DNA from 2 places in the Streptomyces sp. A5-4 genome. Region 1 is predicted to be linked to the other one. Evidence: riboswitches for the same ligand, from Rfam matches in the RefSeq annotation. Region 1 holds a riboswitch; the other holds the start of a gene.
What was found. A riboswitch is a leader RNA that binds a small molecule or an ion and turns the genes downstream of it on or off. The one in region 1 is predicted to bind glycine.
Positions count from the first base shown of each region.

Region 2: another riboswitch for glycine. It lies ahead of gcvP (aminomethyl-transferring glycine dehydrogenase); the one in region 1 lies ahead of gcvT (glycine cleavage system aminomethyltransferase GcvT).

Region 1 covers NZ_CP178591.1:6,230,503-6,237,780, reverse strand. Annotated here, with positions in the region: gene ACLLJJ_RS29325 (enhanced serine sensitivity protein SseB) at 1-618, opposite strand, end outside; gene ACLLJJ_RS29320 (hypothetical protein) at 844-1,461, shown strand; gene ACLLJJ_RS29315 (AAA family ATPase) at 1,602-2,282, opposite strand; glycine riboswitch at 2,451-2,560, shown strand; glycine riboswitch at 2,561-2,674, shown strand; gene gcvT (glycine cleavage system aminomethyltransferase GcvT) at 2,711-3,826, shown strand; gene gcvH (glycine cleavage system protein GcvH) at 3,907-4,284, shown strand; gene glyA (serine hydroxymethyltransferase) at 4,325-5,587, shown strand; gene ACLLJJ_RS29295 (L-serine ammonia-lyase) at 5,733-7,115, shown strand; gene ACLLJJ_RS29290 (GNAT family N-acetyltransferase) at 7,109-7,278, shown strand, end outside.
Region 2 covers NZ_CP178591.1:944,436-951,713, reverse strand. Annotated here, with positions in the region: gene ACLLJJ_RS04355 (FHA domain-containing protein) at 72-1,019, shown strand; gene ftsR (transcriptional regulator FtsR) at 1,037-1,777, shown strand; gene ACLLJJ_RS04345 (bifunctional nuclease family protein) at 1,831-2,304, shown strand; gene ACLLJJ_RS04340 (MerR family transcriptional regulator) at 2,463-3,074, shown strand; gene ACLLJJ_RS04335 (DNA polymerase IV) at 3,132-4,676, shown strand; gene ACLLJJ_RS04330 (PRC-barrel domain-containing protein) at 4,604-4,969, opposite strand; glycine riboswitch at 5,084-5,187, shown strand; glycine riboswitch at 5,189-5,334, shown strand; gene gcvP (aminomethyl-transferring glycine dehydrogenase) at 5,400-7,278, shown strand, end outside.

The sequences.
Region 1 (7,278 bases):
GCCCTCCCACGAGGAGAGCTGTACGCCGATGAAGAGCGTCGGCGAGTCGCCCTCGATGCTGGCGAGCGCGCGGCGGGCGGTGACCACCACGCCGCTCTCCTCGAACTCGCCCGCCGCGGCGGCCAGGAAGTCGACCGGCTCCTGCTGCCAGTCCGGCTCGAAGAGGCGGACCCGACCGCCGCTCGCCGGCCCGTCCAGCGGGGAGCGGCCGGCCCGGCAGAGCTCGGCGACGGCGGGCGGCGGCAGCGGCATGCCGACCGCGCCGTCCGGGTTCACCACGATGCCGAGCTGCGGCGGGAGGCCGCGGGCGAACTCGCGGGCGGGCGCGACGGTGAAGGCCATGTGGGGCCCGGCGGACTGCCTGAGCTGCTGCTCGGAGCTGAAGACGGGGACGTAGGGGGCGCCGCCGATGTCCATCGTGGGCAGGTCGAGGTCACGGCTCTGCGGGCCGCCGCCCGCCGGCAGTGGCACCCAAACCTGACTGCGGCCCAGCACTTCGACGAGCCGGGCGCCCGCCGCGGGATTGCCCATCGAGGCGGCGAGCACCTCTTCGAGTTCATTGCCGGGCCATCCGCCGCCCCCGTGCGGATGCGGATGCGCCTGCGCCGGAAATTCCATCTCCACCCCTGCCGACAGCCGTGCTCACGACGGCCGCGCTCGTTGCGGCCGTGCTCGTTTCTGCGCGAGAACCCTAGCCCGCCGGGTCGGCACGCCATCCCTCACCAACCGTCTGACACGTTTGGTAGCCATCCAGTTGCGGAGTGTGCCGGGCGCTCGGAGGGTGGCACCAACGCGTCCTCGGACGTGAACACCGCACCCCCCACAGCGAAAAGGATTTCTCGCATGGCACTCAACCGGCCTGCCACCTTCCTGATCACCTCCGCTCTCTGTGGCGCCGTCACCATAGGCTTCGCCGGTCCGTCCGCCGCGGCAGCCGTGCAGGACCGATCCGCCGAGTCCACCGTGGCGAGCAACGCCGCACCGGACCCGGCGGCGCTGCTGGCGCAGGCGGACGTACTGTCCAAGCTGGGTCTCGTGGGCCCCCTCGGCGACCTCCTCAAGGAGGCTCTCGCCGCGAAGCCCGACCCGGCCAAGGTCAAGGAGCTCGCGGAGAAGGTGACCAAAGCGATCACCGGGGCGGCGCCCGCGGCCCCGGCCGCACCCGGCGTGCCGGCCGTTCCGGGGCTGGGTGGCTCGTCGGCCGACCGCGCCGCGGCGGCCGACCCGGTCGCCGACGCGCTGAAGGCGCTCCAGGCGAAGGTGACCGAGTTGGTGGCGGCTGTCACGGCAGGCGACCCGGCCAAGATCCTGGCCGCGGTCACCGGGACGGTCACCGCGGTGATCCCGCTGATCCTGGGTCTGCTGACGAAGCTGCCCCTGCCCCTGCCGGTGCCGCTGCCGGCGGTGCCGGCGGTGCCGACGCTGCCGGCGCCGGGCGTACCGGCTCTTCCCGCGGTCTAGCGACCACGGGCGCCCGTGCGACGGCGGGACCCGGTCCGCGTGCCCGATGCGGCCCGGGTCCCGTCGCGCTGTCCGGTCGCGCCGTCCGGTCGCCGGAGTCGGGCCGCCGTTCGGAGAGGCCCGACCGCCGCTCGGACCAACTACGCGAAGTCGATGGCCGTCAGCGCGGTCGCCGCCGCCCGGTCGAGCAGTACGGCCGAGGCGCACCCGGCCGGCAGCGTGCCGCCCTCCGCGTCGCGCACCAGCCGCGCCACGGCCCGGCGGTGGCGCGCGAAGGCGTAACCCGAGACACCACGGCCACGCTCCTGCTGCCCGGCCCGCGCCACCTCGGGCGTGACGTCGAGCAGTAACAGGTGCAGCGCCGCGCCTCTGCGCCGGGCGTCGCGCGACAGCCAGCCCCGCACCCATGCGAGCGTGCCGCAGTCGTGCACGACGACGCTCTCGCCGGAGCGCAGGGCGCGCCGCAGACCGGCGTAGTGCGCGACGCGGACGAGGGGGCGGTAGAGCGCGTACGGCAGGAGGCGCGGCATCCGGCGCTCCCATCGCTCGCGCACATCCTGCGAGTCGATGCGGCGGGCAGCCGCCGCGCGCCGGATCAGGGTGCTTTTGCCGCTGCCCGGCAGTCCGGAGACGACCACCACGTCCCCCGCCGCGAAGACCAGGCTCCCTGGGCTGCGGCCGGCACGCCCGCGCAGATCACGGACGGTGAACACGGGCCGACGGGCCGTCTCCCCGGCCGGCGCGGCCTGCTGTGCGGGCACCACGTCGCGCGCGACCCCCGCGCTCGTCGCGTAATACGCACCAGGCTGCTGCACCGTCATCGCACTCCCCCATGTCGGGTCCCCCACCCTTGCCCAAGAAGTGTAAAGAAAAGGTAATGCGCCACAAGCCATTTGCGGATGCGGCCGGGTGAGGTCCGCTTCGGCCCGCCCGACCCGCTTCCCCGCGATGCGTGCAATGATGTGCCCGCCAACTCCATAACGGCCGCTTGAATCCGCGCGGGAGAGTCCGGAGCACCCAGTTCGTCTGGTGCCGCTCAGGACGCCGAAGGAGCAAGTTCCTCCCTTGAATCTCTCAGGCCCCGAACCGCGCGGGCGAGGCAGATCTGAAAAGCGAGCCGCCTTCGTGGCGGCTCCACCCAAGGTGCAAGTCATGACCACACTTACGTGCGGTCGTGGTGAACCTCTCAGGTTCCGATGACAGATGGGGAGGATGTGTCCTCGCCTGTCATGCCCTGGGAGCCCCACACATGAGCAATGTCCCCCGTCTCACCGCCCTCGACGCGCTGCATCGCTCGCTGGGCGCGACCATGACCGACTTCGCGGGCTGGGACATGCCGCTGCGGTACGGCAGTGAGCGCGACGAGCACCTCGCCGTACGCACGTACGCCGGTCTCTTCGACCTCTCCCACATGGGCGAGATCACCGTCACAGGCCCGCAGGCCGCCGCCCTGCTGAACCACGCGCTGGTCGGCAACATCGGCACGGTCGGCCTCGGCCGCGCCCGCTACACCATGATCTGCCAGGAGGACGGCGGGATCCTGGACGACCTGATCGTCTACCGGCTGGCCGACACCGAGTACATGGTCGTCGCCAACGCGGGAAACGCCCAGGTGGTGCTCGACGCCCTGACCGCCCGCGCCGCCGGCTTCGAGGCCGACGTACGTGACGACCGTGACGCGTACGCGCTGATCGCCGTTCAGGGCCCGGAGTCCCCCGGCGTCCTGAAGTCCCTGACCGACGCCGATCTGGACGGGCTGAAGTACTACGCGGGCCTGCCCGGCACCGTCGCGGGCGTCCCGGCGCTCATCGCGCGCACCGGTTACACCGGCGAGGACGGCTTCGAGCTGTTCGTCGATCCGCGGCACGCCGAGGAGCTGTGGCTGGCGCTGACCGAGGCCGGCGCCCCCGTCGGCCTCGTCCCCTGCGGCCTGTCCTGCCGCGACACGCTGCGGCTGGAAGCGGGCATGCCGCTGTACGGGCACGAGCTGACCACCGCGCTGACGCCGTTCGACGCGGGTCTGGGCCGGGTCGTGAAGTTCGAGAAGGAGGGCGACTTCGTCGGCCGCGCCGCTCTTGAGGCCGCCGCCGAGCGGGCCGAGACCGCACCGCCGCGCAAGCTCGTCGGCCTGATCGCCGAGGGCCGCCGGGTGCCGCGCGCCGGGTACCAGGTCGTCGCGGACGGCAAGGTCATCGGCGAGGTCACCTCGGGCGCCCCGTCCCCGACGCTGGGCAGGCCGATCGCCATCGCGTACGTCGATCCGGCGCACGCCGCGCCCGGCACGCCCGGGGTCGGTGTGGACATCCGCGGCGCGCACGAGCCCTACGAGGTCGTCGCGCTGCCGTTCTACAAGCGCCAGAAGTAGACCGCCGGTCCAAGACGCGCGTCTCACCCAGCAAGACCACCGTTCCTCAGCACTCCCCCGCGTACAGGAGAATTCAGGTCATGAGCAACCCCCAGCAGCTGCGGTACAGCAAGGAGCACGAGTGGCTCGCGACCGCCGAGGACGGCGTCGCGACGATCGGCATCACCGAGTTCGCGGCCAACGCGCTCGGTGACGTCGTCTATGCCCAGCTCCCCGAGGTCGGCGACGCGGTGACCGCGGGGGAGACCTGCGGTGAGCTGGAGTCGACCAAGTCGGTCAGCGACCTGTACGCGCCGGTGACCGGTGAGGTCACCGAGTTCAACCAGGATGTCGTCGACGACCCGTCGCTGGTGAACTCCGCCCCGTTCGAGGGCGGCTGGCTGTTCAAGGTGCGCGTCACGCAGGAGCCGGACGACCTGCTCACCGCCGACGAGTACACCGCCCTCTCCGGCAACTAAGACCGAAGCCCGAAGCCCCGACGACTCGAACGGGACCGTGATGACTGTTCTCGACACTCCCCTGCATGAGCTCGACCCGGACGTCGCCGCCGCCGTCGACGCCGAGCTGCTCCGCCAGCAGTCCACCCTCGAAATGATCGCCTCGGAGAACTTCGCTCCGGTGGCCGTCATGGAGGCCCAGGGCTCCGTCCTCACCAACAAGTACGCCGAGGGCTACCCCGGCCGCCGCTACTACGGCGGCTGCGAGCACGTCGATGTGATCGAGCAGATCGCGATCGACCGCGTCAAGGCGCTCTTCGGCGCCGAGCACGCGAACGTGCAGCCGCACTCGGGCGCCCAGGCCAACGCCGCCGCGATGTTCGCGCTGCTCAAGCCGGGCGACACGATCATGGGCCTGAACCTCGCCCATGGCGGGCACCTGACCCACGGCATGAAGATCAATTTCTCCGGCAAGCTCTACAACGTGGTCGCGTACCACGTCGACGACGCCACCGGCGAGGTCGACATGGACGAGGTCCAGCGCCTCGCCAAGGAGTCCCAGCCCAAGCTCATCGTGGCCGGCTGGTCGGCGTACCCGCGTCAGCTGGACTTCGCCGCCTTCCGCCGCATCGCGGACGAGGTCGGCGCGTACCTGATGGTCGACATGGCGCACTTCGCCGGGCTGGTCGCCGCAGGGCTGCACCCCAACCCGGTGCCGCACGCCCACGTCACCACCACCACCACGCACAAGACCCTCGGCGGTCCGCGCGGTGGTGTGATCCTGTCCACACAGGAGCTCGCCAAGAAGATCAACTCGGCGGTCTTCCCGGGACAGCAGGGTGGCCCCCTGGAGCACGTCATCGCGGCCAAGGCCGTCTCCTTCAAGATCGCGGCAACCGAGGACTTCAAGGAGCGCCAGCAGCGCACCCTGGACGGCGCCCGCATCCTGGCCGAGCGCCTGGTGCAGTCCGACGTCACCGAGCACGGCGTCTCCGTGCTGTCCGGTGGCACGGACGTCCACCTGGTCCTCGTCGACCTGCGCAACTCCGAGCTGAACGGCCAGGAGGCCGAGGACCGCCTCCACGAGGTCGGCATCACGGTCAACCGCAACGCCGTCCCGAACGACCCGCGGCCCCCGATGGTCACCTCGGGTCTGCGGATCGGCACCCCGGCGCTGGCCACCCGCGGCTTCACCACCGAGGACTTCACCGAGGTGGCGGACATCATCGCCGCCGCGCTGAAGCCGACCTACGACCGCGACGGGCTGGCGGCCCGGGTCACCGCGCTGGCGGACAAGCACCCGCTCTACCCTGGTCTGAAGTAGTTACGTACCGAACAGCCCAGTAGCACCACAACTGAACATCGGGGCACCGCGCACACTGGACAGTGGGAGCGGTGCCCCGTCTCGTGCCCCCCACCCGCACCACCCGGCAGACAACGGCGTCTACCAATCAGCTAGGAGTTCTCCCGTGGCCCTCTCGGTCTTCGACCTGTTCTCGATCGGCATAGGCCCGTCCAGCTCCCACACCGTGGGCCCCATGCGCGCCGCCCGGATGTTCGTGGGCCGGCTGAAGAAGGACGGCATCCTCGCCCAGACCGCGTCCGTACGGTGCGAGCTCTTCGGCTCGCTCGGCGCGACCGGCCACGGGCACGGCACGCCCAAGGCCGTGCTGCTCGGTCTTGAGGGCCACTCGCCCAAGTCCGTCGATGTGGAGGCCGCCGACGCGGATGTCGAGCGGATCAGGAAGAGCGGCCGGCTGCGGCTGCTGTTCACCGAGATCGGCACGGACCACGAGATCGACTTCAACGAGTCGACCCAGCTGATCCTGCACCGGCGGCGTTCCCTGCCCTACCACGCCAACGGCATGACCCTCTTCGCATACGACGCCGCGGGCAGCCCCCTCCTGGAGAAGACCTACTACTCGGTGGGCGGCGGCTTCGTCGTCGACGAGGACGCGGTGGGCGAGGACCGCATCATCCCTGACGACACAGTGCTCAAGTACCCCTTCCGAACGGGCGACGAGCTGCTGCGCCTCTCCCGCGAGACGGGACTCTCCATCTCCGCGCTGATGCTGGAGAACGAACTGTCCTGGCGCACCGAGACCGAGATCCGCGAGGGGCTCCTGGAGATCTGGGGCGTCATGCAGGCCTGCGTCTCACGCGGCATGTCGCGCGAGGGCATCCTCCCCGGCGGCCTCAAGGTCCGCCGCCGCGCCGCGAACTCGGCCCGCCAGCTGCGCGCCGAGGGTGACCCGCTGGCCCACGCCATGGAGTGGATCACCCTCTACGCGATGGCGGTCAACGAGGAGAACGCGGCGGGCGGCCGGGTCGTCACCGCCCCCACCAACGGCGCCGCCGGCATCATCCCCGCCGTCCTGCATTACTACATGAACTTCGTGCCCGGCGCCGACGAGGAGGGCATCGTCCGCTTCATGCTCTCCGCCGGCGCGATCGGCATGCTCTTCAAGGAGAACGCCTCCATCTCCGGCGCCGAGGTCGGCTGCCAGGGCGAGGTCGGCTCCGCCTGCTCAATGGCCGCGGGCGCCCTGGCCGAGGTGCTCGGCGGCACCCCCGAACAGGTCGAGAACGCGGCCGAGATCGGCATGGAGCACAACCTCGGCCTGACCTGCGACCCGGTCGGCGGCCTCGTGCAGATCCCGTGCATCGAACGCAACGGCATGGCCGCGGTCAAGGCCGTCACGGCGGCGAAGATGGCAATGCGCGGCGACGGCCAGCACAAGGTGTCCCTGGACAAGGTCATCAAGACCATGAAGGAGACCGGCGCCGACATGAAGGTCAAGTACAAGGAGACGGCGCGCGGCGGTCTCGCGGTCAACGTCATCGAGTGCTGAGCCGGAGCCCCGGGACCGGCCCCGGGGCCGTACGGATCCGGCGGGCCGTCGCGCGGGACGCGAAGCGGCTCACCCGGATCGTGCGGGCCTCCCGCGCCTACGAGGGCCCGTACGCCCCGATGATCGCCGGATACCGGGTGGGGCCCGACTACATCGAGGCCCA
Region 2 (7,278 bases), 5.3 Mb from region 1:
ATGGGGGCCGTGGGACACGGGCATGAGGTTGCGGGGGGTCGGCGCATCGAAGGCTCGGTGCGTGGTGGAAACTGTTTGGCGGATACGGACGTTGTGAAGATGTCCGAGTCGGCAGGTGTGTTCATTCAGGGTTCGTCCTGCCCCACGGGCGGGTCTGTTTCGGTCAAGGGGAATCGCCCGTGAAGTTGTTTGCGAAGTTGTTCGGCAAGAGCACACGCGAGGACGGCGCCGCCCGGCATCGTGCCCCGCGCCATGGAGATGCCGAGGAGCAGAGCGGGGAACGCCCGCTGTTCCGTGACGAGGTCGCTGGTCCGGGTGGTGACATCTCGGGTGGACAGGGCGCGTCGTCTGTTGACCCTGCCGGTCCCGGCCGCATAGGTTTCGGGGAATCGTCAGCCTCAAGTACTGGTGGAGGGTTTACCTCCGACCCCTATGCAACCAACGCCTCTGCGGGGCAGCCGCGGCAGGAGGAACCGTCCATGTCGGCCTTGCCGGTTTGTACGAGGTGTGGGCACCGCAATGCCGAGGCCAGCCGCTTCTGCTCCAACTGCGGAGCGCCGCTGCGTGCCGGGGCGTCGCCCGAGCGCCCGTCGGAGACCACGTCGACCATCTCCATCTCCGGGCTCGAGGCGTACGAGGCGGAGGCGACGGGACAGACCGCTGCCCCCTCGCTGTCGCCGGAGGCGCAGGCGGCCGTCGACGCCCTGCCGCTCGGTGCCGCGCTGCTGGTGGTGCGCCGCGGTCCGAATTCGGGCAGCCGCTTCCTCCTGGACGGTGAGCTGACCACCGCCGGGCGCCACCCGCAGAGCGACATCTTCCTCGACGACGTGACTGTCTCGCGTCGGCATGTGGAGTTCCGCCGCGGTGCGGACGGCGGGTTCACCGTCTCTGACGTCGGCAGCCTGAACGGCACGTACGTCAACCGTGAGCGGATCGACGCGCTCCTCCTGTCCAACGGTGACGAGGTGCAGATCGGTAAGTACCGGCTGGTGTTCTACGCGAGCCAGCGGGCCATGTGACGCCTACGGGAAGACCCATGCTGCGAACAGCGTCAGGCGGTGCCGGAAGCGGCACCGCCACCGCGGATGACCGCCTGGTGAGTATCGGCACGGTGCTCAGCCTGCTGCGTGAGGAGTTCCCCGAGGTCACGGTCTCCAAGATTCGCTTCCTGGAGACCGAGGGACTGGTCGAGCCGCAGCGCACGGCGTCCGGCTACCGGAAATTCAGCCCCGAGGACGTCGAGCGGCTCGCTCAGGTGCTGCGGATGCAGCGGGACCATTACCTGCCGCTGAAGGTCATCCGTGAGCACCTGGACGCACTGGAGCGCGGTGAGCAGGTCCAGCTGCCTGCCTCCGTCGGCCCGTGCGACGCGTTCAACGGTTCACCGGCCGACATCGGTGGCCCGACCGCGGTCCGGATCGGTCGGCGCGAGCTCCTCGCGGCGGCGGAGGCCGGCGAGGACGAGCTCGACGCGTGGGAGTCGTACGGCCTGATCTCGCCGATGGCGGGTGGCGGTTACGACGCGCAGGCCGTCACGGTCGCCAGGCTCGTCGCGGATCTGGGGCGTTTCGGCCTGGAGCCGCGGCATCTGCGAGCCGTGAAAGCCGCCGCGGATCGCGAGGCCGGCCTGATCGAGCAGGTGGTCGCTCCCCTGCGTCGGCACCCGAACCCGCAGACCAGGGCACATGCGGAGGAGACCGCGAAGGAGCTCGCGGAGGTGTCCGTCCGGCTCCACGCCGCGCTCATTCAGACGGCCCTCGGGGTGCGGCTGGACTGAGCTTGGAGGAGCCCGACTACCCAAACCTGCCAGGCACGTCCTAGGGTTGCTGTGTGAACGAGCTCGACGTCGTAGGTGTCCGGGTGGAAATGCCCTCCAACCAGCCGATCGTGCTCCTGCGTGAAGTGGGAGGCGACCGGTACCTTCCCATCTGGATCGGGCCGGGAGAAGCGACCGCGATCGCTTTTGCCCAGCAGGGGATGGCCCCTGCCAGGCCGCTGACCCATGACCTCTTCAAGGACGTACTCGAAGCGGTCGGCCAGGAGCTCACGGAAGTGCGCATTACCGACCTGCGGGAAGGGGTCTTCTACGCCGAGCTGGTCTTCGCCAGCGGAGTCGAGGTGAGTGCGAGGCCCTCGGACGCCATAGCGCTGGCGTTGCGCACCGGAACGCCGATCTACGGAAGTGACGGTGTCCTCGATGACGCCGGGATCGCGATCCCGGACGAGCAGGAGGACGAAGTGGAGAAGTTCCGCGAGTTCCTCGACCAGATCTCCCCCGAGGACTTCGGGACCAACAGCCAGTGACCTTCGCGTCGGGACATTCGAGGAGCCGTTCCCGAAAGAGGCACCCGGGAAACCACTCTTAGGGTGATTATCACTCGGCGCGGCGAGCGCGGCGATCGTTGACGCACCCCAAGCGACTGCCTACCGTCGACAAGGGCAGGTCAAGGACGGAGGTCGGCGTGAGAAGCAGCGGCGACGGTACGGTGGCGGGCGGGCCGTATCCGCTTTACGGCAATGCGGTAGAACCCACCGCGAGGCAGCAGGCCGTAGCGTCGGCCACGGGTGAGGCAGCACCGACCGAGAGCGTCGGATACCGGGGGCCGACCGCGTGTGCGGCTGCGGGGATCACGTACCGGCAGCTCGACTACTGGGCCCGCACCGGGCTGGTCGAGCCGAGCGTCAGACCCGCCTACGGGTCGGGCACACAGCGTCTGTACAGCTTCCGGGACGTCGTGGTCCTCAAGATCGTGAAGCGATTCCTGGACACCGGTGTCGCGCTGCAGAACATCCGGACGGCGGTGCAGCACCTTCGGGCCCGCGGGTTCAAGGATCTCGACCGGATGACGCTGATGAGCGACGGCGCGACGGTGCACGAGTGCTCCTCGCCCGATGAGGTCGTCGAGCTTCTCCAGGGCGGCCAGGGAGTGTTCGGGATCGCTGTGGGCGTGGTGTGGCGGGACGTGGAGAGCGCCCTGTCCCAGCTGCACGGCGAGCGGGTCGACACCGGCGAGACCCTCGTCGGGAGCAACCCCGCCGACGAGCTCGCGCGACGCCGCAACAAGGCTGTCTGACCACCTCTTCGCGCTGCCGGCGGCCGATTGTCAGTGCCGTACGGCAGCATCGGTGATGTGAGACCCGTACCGACCATCCTGCATCTGGACATGGATGCCTTCTACGCCGCCGCGGAGCAGGCGTCGAAGCCGAGCCTGCGCGGAAAGCCGGTGGTCGTCGGGGGGATCGGGACGCGGGGGGTCGTCGCCACCGCGTCGTACGAGGCGAGACGATTCGGGGTGCACTCGGCGATGCCGGTCGCGCAGGCCCGGCGCCTGTGCCCGAACGCCGCGTATCTCAATCCGCGTTTCGCCCTGTACCGGGCGGTGAGCGACCAGGTCATGGAGCTGCTCGGGCGGCTGTCGCCGCTGGTGGAGCCGCTGAGCCTGGACGAGGCCTTCGTGGACCTGGAGGCGGGTGGCGTGGCCGACGACGCCGCCTCCGCCCGGACGGCCGGAGAGCGCTTGCGAACGGACATCAAGGCCGTCACCGGGCTCACCGGGTCGGTGGGGCTCGCGGGCTCCAAAATGCTGGCGAAGATCGCCTCGGAGCAGGCGAAGCCCGACGGGCTGGTGCTCATAGAGCCGGGCACCGAGCGGGAGCTGCTGGCGCCGATGCCGGTGCGGATTCTGCCCGGGGTCGGGCCGGCCACCGGGGAGCATCTGCGGCGTGCCGGGATGACGACGGTCGTGGACCTGGCCGGGGCGGGCGAGGACGAGCTCGTACGGCTGCTGGGGAAGGCGCACGGGGCCTCGCTTTTCCGGATGGCCTCCGGGTACGACGACCGGCCCGTCGTCCCCGAGCGGGACGCGAAGTCCGTGTCCGTCGAGGACACCTTCGAGGTGGACCTGCACGATCGGGTCAGGATCAGGGCCGAGGTGGGGCGGCTGGCCGACCGGTGCGTGGTGCGACTGCGGGCGGCCGGTCGGTCGGGCCGGACAGTTGTGCTGAAGGTGCGGCGGTACGACTTCTCGACTCTGACGCGCTCCGAGACCCTGCGCGGTCCCACCGACGATCCCGCCGTGGTGCGGGAGGCCGCGGGGCGGCTGCTGGAGTCGGTGGACACCACGGGTGGGGTGCGGCTGCTCGGCGTAGGGGTCACCGGGCTCGCGGACTACACCCAGGAGGATCTCTTCGCCCAGGTGGCGACGGAGCGGGCGGAGACCGAGAGGGCGGAGACGCAGAAGGCGGCGACAGAGAAGGCAGCGACGGAGGAGGCGGCGGGTGAGGAGGCGGGGGCCGAGGAAGGAAAGACGGGGGAGGGGGAGCCGTACGGGGGCAGAGCGGCGGTGGAGCGGGCGCCGGAGCCGCCGCCGGAGCGGCGGTGGCACGCGGGACACGATGTGCGCCATGCCGAGCATGGAGCGGGCTGGGTGCAGGGCAGTGGTCTCGGGCGGGTCACGGTGCGCTTCGAGGAGCCGACCTCCAGGCCCGGGTGGGTACGGACCTTCAAGGTGGACGATCCGGACCTGGAGCCCTCCGAGCCGCTCCCGTTGGTGCGGGCGGCGCAGGAGCAGGCGGAGCCGGGGGATTCGGCGGGCCGAGAGGATCAGGTGGTGTCCTCGCCCGCCAGCCGGCCGAAGTCGCCGTCGGGCGCGGGCGGCGAGATTTCTAGCCCGTAGTGGTGGTAGAGCTGCAGTTCCTGTTCCGGGGAGAGGTGGCGGCCCACGCCGAAGTCAGGGGCGTCCTTGATGAGTGCCCGCTCGAAGGGGACGCGCAGCGAATCTTCCACGACCTCGCTCGGCTCCAGGGGCACGAAGGCGTCGCGGCTGAAGAGCCCGGTGCGTACGGCCGCCCACTCGGGGACTCCCGTGGCGTCGTCGAGGTACACCTCGTCCACCGTTCCGATCTTGGTGCCATTGCGGTCGTACGCCTTGCGGCCGATCAGGCTGCGCGGATCGATGTCGGTCTGCACGGTCCCTCCAACTGATCGCAACTGCTCCGTAAACACTACGAAAGTGCACATTGGGGACTACGGCCACTTGAGGGATGGGCGACGGGGCTCGCTGGTAGGCTGGCTGACGGCTGCTGACCCCGTGCGGGAGAGTCCTCCGGCGAACGTGAACGTGCCGGAGGCGCCGAAGGAGCAAATCCTCCCCGGAATCTCTCAGGCCCCCGTACCGCATGGACGAGGTCACTCTGGAAAGCAGGGTGGGAGTCGCACGGGCATGTCTCTGCACAGAGCACCGCCCGGACGGAGCCTTCCCTCACCGACGGTGAAAGTCGGAGCGTGTTTTTCGCGCCCCGGTGAAGCTCTCAGGTTGAGATGACAGAGGGGGAGGCCGTCCGGGGTACCCGCAATGGTGCCCCTCGCAGGTCGCGTCAGACCAGGAGGCCTTCCGCAGATGACCGCTAACCGCATTCCGCTCTCACAGCTCGAGCGTGGCATCCCCTTCGAGCAGCGCCACATCGGCCCCGATGCCGCAGCGCAGGCCAAGATGCTCGCCCAGGTCGGCTACGGCTCCCTCGACGAGCTGACCGCGGCCGCGGTGCCGGATGTCATCAAGAGCACCGAGGCGCTGGCCCTGCCGGACGCGCGCACCGAGGCCGAGGTACAGGCCGAGCTGCGCACGCTCGCGGACCGCAACCAGGTGCTCGCCCCGATGATCGGGCTCGGCTACTACGGCACCTTCACCCCGCCGGTGATCCTGCGCAACGTGCTGGAGAGCCCCTCCTGGTACACGGCGTACACGCCCTATCAGCCGGAGATCTCGCAGGGCCGGCTGGAGGCGCTGCTCAACTTCCAGACGATGGTTGCCGAGCTGACCGGGCTGCCCACCTCCGGCGCCTCGCTGCTCGACGAGGGCACCGCCGCCGCCGAGGCGATGGCACTCTCCCGCCGGGTCGGCAAGGTCAAGAAGGGCGTCTACCTGATCGACTCGGACGCCTTCCCGCAGACCGTCGCGGTGATCCAGACCCGCGCCGAGCCGACCGGTGTCGAGGTCGTCGTCGCCGATCTGCGCGACGGGATCCCGGCCGAGGTCGCCGAGCGCGGCGTCTTCGGTGTGCTGCTGCAGTACCCGGGCGCCTCCGGCGTCGTACGCGACATCAAGCCCGTCGTCGAGCAGGCGCACGAGCTCGGTGCGATCGTCACCGTCGCCGCCGACCTGCTGGCCCTAACGCTCCTCACCTCGCCCGGCGAGCTGGGCGCGGACATCGCGGTGGGCACCACCCAGCGCTTCGGTGTACCGATGGGCTTCGGCGGCCCGCACGCCGGCTTCATGGCCGTACGCGAGAAGTTCGCCCGCAGCCTGCCCGGCCGGCTCGTCGGTGTGTCCGTCGACGCCGACGGCAACAAGGCCTACCGGCTGGCGCTGCAGACGCGTGAGCAGCACATCCGCCGGGAGAAGGCCACCAGCAACATCTGCACCGCGCAGGTGCTGCTCGCGGTGATGGCCGGGATGTACGCCGTCTACCACGGCCCGGACGGGCTGCGCTCCATCGCCGGCCGCACGCACCGGTACGCCGTGCTGCTCGCCGAGGGCCTGCGGACGGGCGGCGTGGAGATCGTGCACGGCTCGTACTTCGACACTCTCACCGCGCGCGTCCCCGGCAAGGCCGCCGAGATCCTCGCCGCGGCGCGTGAGGGCGGGGTCAACCTGCGCCTGGTCGACGCCGACACCCTCTCCATCGCCTGCGACGAGACGACGGCCCGCGCCGAGATCGCCGCGGTCTGGTCGGCCTTCGGTGTCGAGGGCGACCTGGAGGCGCTGGACGTGTCGACGGCCGAGACGCTGCCCGCGGAGCTGCTGCGCACCGACGACTACCTGGCCCACCCGGTCTTCCACCAGCACCGCTCCGAGACCGCGATGCTGCGCTACCTGCGCAAGCTCGCCGACCGGGACTACGCGCTCGACCGCGGCATGATCCCGCTCGGCTCCTGCACCATGAAGCTGAACGCGACCACGGAGATGGAGCCGGTCACCTGGCCCGAGTTCGGGCAGATCCACCCCTTCGCACCGGTCGAGCAGGCACAGGGCTACCTGACGCTCATCCGTGAGCTGGAGGAACGTCTCGCCGAGGTCACCGGGTACGACGCGGTGTCCATCCAGCCCAACGCCGGATCGCAGGGTGAGCTCGCCGGCCTGCTCGCCGTACGCGCCTACCACCGGGCCAACGGGGACACGCAGCGCACGGTGTGTCTCATCCCGTCGTCCGCGCACGGCACCAACGCGGCGAGCGCGGTGATGGCCGGGATGAAGGTCGTCGTCGTCAAGACGCGCG